One region of the Paenibacillus sp. FSL R5-0517 genome, then DNA from elsewhere that is predicted to be linked to it. Evidence: riboswitches for the same ligand, from Rfam matches in the RefSeq annotation. Region 1 holds a riboswitch; the other holds the start of a gene.
The links. Region 1 has a riboswitch for ZMP and ZTP ahead of MKX40_RS08155 (GNAT family N-acetyltransferase). Riboswitches for the same ligand answer to the same signal wherever they lie in the genome.

Region 1 (3,415 bases):
TACGTTTCTTGGAAACAGAAGATGAACACCAGCTGGTGAAGTGGCTGACTGACCCGGAAGTCCTTCAATACTATGAAGGCCGTGATCGGCCGCATGATCTGGAGCAGGTAAGAGAGCATTTCTACAATCAGGATGATGATGCTACCCGTTGTATCGTTGAGTATGCAGGAAGTCCCATAGGATACATTCAGTTCTATAAGCTTGAGGAAGAAGAACGAACGGAGTATGGTTATGGAGACACGGATGAGATCATCTATGGAACGGATCAGTTCATTGGTGAGATAGATTATTGGAACAAAGGTATCGGAACATTGCTGGTGCAATCCATGCTAGCCTATCTCATTCATGAAAAACAAGCCCGTAAAGTGGTTATGGACCCTCAATCCTGGAACTTGCGAGCGATATCCTGTTATGAGAAATGTGGTTTTCAAAGGATTATGCTGTTGGAGAAACATGAGCTGCATGAAGGGCAGATGAGAGACTGCTGGCTCATGGAATATGCACGTTAGAATATTAAGAGCTATTTTCATCATACAAACAAGGAGGAATAATGGATGGACGAACGATTTCCGATAGGCCCATTTGTACACACGGGTGAAGTTACTTTGGCACAGCGGGAGAAGTGGATTCAGGACATTGCTGAGCTACCTGAACGCGCGCGAGAAGCGGTAAAGGGGCTGAGTGAAGAGCAATTAAGTCTGCCGTATCGAGAAGGTGGATGGATGCTCAAACAGGTCATTCACCACATGGCAGACAGCCATATGAACAGTATGATTCGTTTCAAGTTGGCACTGACCGAGGATACACCTACAATTCGACCGTATTATGAAGAGCGTTGGGCTGAACTGAGTGATTCAAGGGACCTGGATGTTGAGTTCTCACTTCAAATTCTGGATGCGCTCCATCGTCGGTGGGTGGTTCTGTTAAAGGCACTGACAGATGCGGATTATGCCAAACAATTCTATCATCCCTCATCGCAAGAAACGACGAGACTGGATTATAATCTGGGCATGTATGCTTGGCATGGCAAACACCATGTTGCTCATATTACATCGCTTCGAGATCGACTGGAAATTTAGTTAGGATAAATATCTTATTAAGGAGAATTTATTAATGACTGTACATATCAGATTATTAAATGAGAGTGATCCTGTAATCATATCCAAGGCGTTTCAGGAGCAGGGGTGGGGGAGATACGCTGAGCAGTATCTTCATTACTTGGCTGAACAACAGAATGGGGACCGTGTAACCTTGGTAGCGGAGTTGAATGGAGAATTTGCCGGATACGTGAATGTATTGTGGCATTCCAAATACCCTTCTTTCAGGGAACAAGGCATTCCCGAAATTAACGATTTTAATGTGCTGATCAAGTTCCAGCGCCAAGGTATTGGTTCACGGTTGATGGACCGCGCAGAGGAAGTTATTTCGGAACGAACGGATGTAGCAGGTATTGGTGTAGGTGTATTTTCCGATTATGGCAAAGCGCAAGTTTTATATGCCCATCGCGGATACATACCGGACGGTCATGGTGTTCACAGACACGATCATTACATTCAGCCAGGTGAAGAAACGATTATGGACGACGATGTTGTACTTTATCTTACGAAGAAATTAAGAGGCATACAATAAGTGTGAGTGATGTATACTGGTTTTTAAATATCGATTGTGTGTGACTGGCGTAAACGTGGAGTGAACCACGAGGAAGCACATATATTATATGCCGTACGCCTGGGCAAAGTGTTTGATCTTTTGATCAAACACTTTATTTATTATTCGGGTACGAGAGGACGGGTGGCGGCAATGAAAATGGCGTTTGTTTTATTTGATGGAATGACAAGCATGGATTTGGCTGGATTCTGTGAAGCTGTGATCTTTAAGGGGAGGGGGTGGCAAGATGACTATTCGTCTTTTTCAAACGATTGATCAGCCAGCAGTGCTGAAAATGATGACGGACCATCATTTTCAATTCCCTTCGTTTATACGCGAACAGTATCCTGCGCGCTGGGATTTATTTTTAAATATGATGGATGAACGGATCAGTGCTTATTATGTCATGGTTGACGAAGCAGATGTTGTCATAGGTCATGCTGGTTATATCTTTCAGCCTACGGTTAACCGATATGAAATCGTTGGCGTTGTTACGTGTAAATCACACCTTCGACAAGGTGTAGCACGTACACTAATTACTGAAATATGCATGAAAATAGCTGGATTTGGATGTAGTGATATCATGCTTTACACACTTGATCATGCAGAAAATGAAGCGGCGCTCGTATTTTATGAACGAATGAATTTTCAAAAGGAAGGTATCGATATGAATTATTATACCTCGGGGTTCCATAGGCTGGCTCTTGTCAAAACATTATAAGTAACTTCAAGAAATCCATTTTACTCAAAATCTGATCTTGATTTGTTAAGCTAATTTAACCTATCTGCATAGTGAAGGGGAAGCTCCTATTCTCCAAAGTAGGATCGCTACAACGGTCTGATCTGAAACTTCGATCAAAGCAGTGTAATGCCAAAGAAAGATAATGAAAAAGCTGTCCTGCATGTTATACTCTATTGGAAGTTGAGGAATGATAAGCAGGATGTTGAGAGATTAGATGATCAGAGGAGTGAATGATGCATGTTTAGCAAAGTCGGCCAAATTATGTTGTATGTCAACAATCAGGATGAATCACTAGCATTTTGGACGGAAGTTGCAGGATTCCACATTGTGGATGAAGTAAACCTCGACGAGGGCATGAGATGGATTGAGATTGCGCCTACCCCAGATTCGCAGACGAGCATTATTCTCCATGACAAAGAGTTTGTCGAGCGGATGTCGGCGGGTGTAAATCTGGGTACACCATCATTAATGTTCTTCACCGAAAATCTGGATCAACTATATGCTGACTTGTCTGGAAAACATGTAACGGTTGGAGAGATTGTCGAGATGCCAACGGGGCGTGTCTTCAACTTTGCTGATAACGAAAAAAATTACTTTGCAGTCTTGGAGCGGACGAAGTAAACTTCAACTAAAAACTACTACAATTGTAAGCGATCGACATCCAAGTCGGTCGTTTTTTTGTTGGAAAAATCTTATATTTCAGAGTAGAAAAATACAAGAAAAATAGAGGATTAATGGTTAAAAATGTTATAATAAAGTGTAGCTAATTTAATGAAAATTGACGAGAAATGAAGGGTATGAACTGAAGTTTCGGATGGAGGATTTAAGGAGGAATGTGGTAGTGGAAAAAACGATTAAAAGTGTACAGGATCTATATGATATGCTCGATGCAGACTTCAGATCTGCCAAGCAATTTTGGGAGCCTTTCTATGAGGACCGGAACAGACCCATACCCTTTTTCCCAAACAAACCGGATGAGAATCTGGTAGCACATGTGAACGCAGGTTTGCTTGCAGGTGGCAAGGC
Region 2 (3,415 bases), 2.5 Mb from region 1:
TTCGCCGTATCTTTTGGATTTTTCAACGTTTTGGCAATGATCTTACCAATGGCAACCATCGCTTCTTCGTTCATACCACGGGAAGTTGCAGCAGGTGTACCAATTCGAATACCACTCGTTACAAACGGGCTTGTAGGGTCGAATGGAATTGCATTTTTGTTCACGGTAATACCGATGGAATCAAGTACATGCTCAGCTTCTTTACCTGTGATGTTCACACTGCGTGTGTCGATCAGCATCAAGTGGTTATCTGTACCACCGGATACGATGTTCAAGCCTTCAGCGATCAGTGTTTCAGCCAGAACCTGTGCGTTTTTCACAACGTTCTGTGCATATGTTTTGAACTCTGGTTGCAAAGCTTCTCCGAATGCTACCGCTTTGGAAGCAATTACGTGCATCAAAGGACCACCTTGGGAACCCGGGAATACCGCTTTATCAATCGCTGCTGCCCATGCTTTACGGCACAGAATCATACCACCACGAGGTCCACGCAACGTTTTGTGTGTTGTTGTTGTTACGAAATGCGCATGTGGAACCGGGTTTGGATGCAAACCAGCAGCAACCAATCCTGCAATATGAGCCATATCCACCATGAACAAAGCACCTACATCATTGGCGATGGAAGCCAGCTTTTCAAAATCAATGGTACGCGGATATGCACTTGCACCTGCAACGATCAGACGAGGGCGGTGTTTGAAAGCCGCTTTGCGCACTTCATCATAATCAATCAGGAATGTATCTTCCTGCACGCCGTATGCCACAAAGTTGTACAGCAAACCGGAAGCGTTAACCGGGCTACCGTGCGTGAGGTGTCCACCATGGGCAAGGTTCATACCAAGTACAGTATCACCAGGTTTCAACGCTGCAAGATATACTGCCATGTTCGCTTGTGCGCCGGAGTGAGGTTGAACATTCACGTGTTCTGCTCCGAACAATTCTTTGGCACGATCACGCGCAATGTCTTCAACAACGTCCACATGCTCACAACCGCCATAGTAACGTTTACCTGGATAGCCTTCAGCGTACTTGTTGGTCAGTACAGATCCCAATGCTTCGATTACTGCTTCACTCACGATGTTCTCGGATGCAATCAGTTCGATGTTGTTCTGTTGACGTTTCAGTTCAAGATTCATCGCTTCCAGTACTGCCGGGTCATTCTTGCGCAATTGTTCCATGATTAAATTCCTCCCAGTTATAAGTGAAGTTATAAAGCGAAACTACAGTGGTTACACTCCTCACTTCGATTGCATCACCATCTTCCGATCGCTGTTATCCCCTGATTTTTCTGAACTCCCTTATAATAAAGGGAAAATCCGGTGATAAAGGCGAACGCTTTGCTTCTTCAGATTGGTGTTGCACTCTCCGTTTTTGTGTAAAGTCTAATTTAGCTTTATATTGGTTGAAGATATCAGTCACAAAATGTTGAATCTGGTTGTTCTTCCATACGATACACCGCGCGTTCGCCGCCAATTAACTTCGGACGAGTCAACGCTGTGGTCACACGCGCATCTCCAACATAGCGGAGCGCTGTACGAAAAGGTACGGCTACATGCCGGAGATGCATGCCAATCATCGTCTCCCCAATGTCCAGTCCCGCATGGGCCTGCACATGTTCAGCCAGGCATGGATCGGTCAGCGAACGATATGCTGCGGATGCCATTGAACCTCCGGCCTTGGGCACGGGTACTGCACCAACCTCAGTCAATCCAAGACGAGTAAGCACAGAACGTTCCATGACCAGCGCACGGTTCAGATGCTCACAACACTGGAATACGGTATCAAAACCGAATTCCTCCTGCACTTCGCGTATACCCGCAAGAAGCTGTTGCGCCACTTCAATAGCACCACTCGTACCAATCCGTGCCCCTGCAACTTCACTTGTGCTTGTACCGATCACAACGATCTGTCCAGGCCCAAGCTGTCCGGCAAGCGCCAGTTCATGCAGAATGGATGCGGTCTGTTCCTGCAATCCGGGTTGTTCTGAATCTAACTCTATAGTCATCCTATCATCGCCTCCTGATAAAATCATGCCCGCTGTCTCTTGGCTGTCCTTCGTATTCTTGCACGGCATCTCAGGATCTATTATAGCGAATAATCAGATGAAAGACGAAAAAAAGAGCAGTCTGCGGGTAACGCAGAATTGCTCTTTTGCCCAGGCGACCGGCCGTTTGTTCCGGTGCTCCATCGTGGTTATGCCCACTTCGTCGCCAGTTACACCGGATCCCTGTTTTCCCCTTCATCATAAAACAACCCGCGTTTAAAATCAACGGTTAATTTACATCACGTGTCCTGTTTCTCTAACCTGCCCCGCAGGATCAGAATTATCCCAACTTATCCAAAAGCCGGTCCAATGCCGTCCGAATCTCGGCCGCAGCGATATTATAATCATCACGACTCCCACCAAATGGATCGGAGATGTCGAAACTAGGAATGCGTTGTCTGATCTCAATGGCTCGCTCACGTTCCGATGCCAGGATCTCTTGCCCAAGGGCACGTTTCATCTCCAGCGTTGCAAACAGGCTGTCCAATTCCTGAACATCTCTTAATACCTGCTCGTCGTCCTCCACATACTCTTTCAATGTATAGGTTTTGTGGACAGAGTCGGGAAATACCTGCATGACATGCTGCTTATGACTCCGTGTTAATGTAAGAACCAGATCCGCCCAACCTACCAGGTTGGCGCTAAGTTGTGTGGAATGAGGTGGACCTTCAACGTTATGATCTCTCAGAACCGCTTCCGCATGACGGGAAATCGGCATACCCGACGTAGCTGCCACACCTGCGGAACGAACCTCTACCTGAATGCCGCGCTCCGATGCCAACTTTCGCAAAAGCCCCTCTGCCATGGGGCTGCGGCACGTATTGCCTGTACATACGAATAAAATATGTTTCATTGTGTTAGCCTCCCCATTTTACATATGATGCGAATGATAGGATATCTCAAGTTTTATTCTAAAATATAAACAAAAGTCCAAACGCAAGCAAGATTGCGCCACCAATGGCCTCACCATAATCCCCAAGATTCTGACTCACCCGACGGCCTAATAGCAGCCCCATCACCGACATCACCCCGCCACAAAAGCCAAAAGCCAGTACGGTTAAGATCAGATCACTGCTAAACATCCCTAAGGAAACGCCAACGGAGAACGAATCCACACTTACGCTGAGGGAGAACAGTATAACGCCGAGCAGGGAACGGTGGTCCACCAGCTTGGTATCGCCTTCACGGAATGCATTCAGAATCATATGACCACCCAGCAGAACAAGTAATCCACCTGCTGCATACGTCGTAATGTCACCGAGCAGCGAGCTGACGTATTTGCCCATATACATACCGATGAGCGGCATGATGATATGAAATAGCGCCGTAACTGTACTGATTCGCAATACATCCCTCAGCCGAATGCCCTTCATG

Region 2: another riboswitch for ZMP and ZTP. It lies ahead of MKX40_RS27935 (TIGR01440 family protein); the one in region 1 lies ahead of MKX40_RS08155 (GNAT family N-acetyltransferase).

The regions. Positions count from the first base shown of each region.
Region 1 is NZ_CP150235.1:1,811,526-1,814,940, forward strand. Features, by position in the region: gene MKX40_RS08140 (GNAT family N-acetyltransferase) at 1-509, shown strand, start outside; gene MKX40_RS08145 (YfiT family bacillithiol transferase) at 555-1,079, shown strand; gene MKX40_RS08150 (GNAT family N-acetyltransferase) at 1,114-1,629, shown strand; ZMP/ZTP riboswitch at 1,660-1,741, shown strand; gene MKX40_RS08155 (GNAT family N-acetyltransferase) at 1,895-2,368, shown strand; gene MKX40_RS08160 (VOC family protein) at 2,627-3,010, shown strand; gene MKX40_RS08165 (class I SAM-dependent methyltransferase) at 3,231-3,415, shown strand, end outside.
Region 2 is NZ_CP150235.1:6,237,184-6,240,598, forward strand. Features, by position in the region: gene glyA (serine hydroxymethyltransferase) at 1-1,175, opposite strand, end outside; gene MKX40_RS27935 (TIGR01440 family protein) at 1,409-2,002, opposite strand; ZMP/ZTP riboswitch at 2,144-2,225, opposite strand; gene MKX40_RS27940 (low molecular weight protein arginine phosphatase) at 2,322-2,894, opposite strand; gene MKX40_RS27945 (manganese efflux pump MntP family protein) at 2,953-3,415, opposite strand, start outside.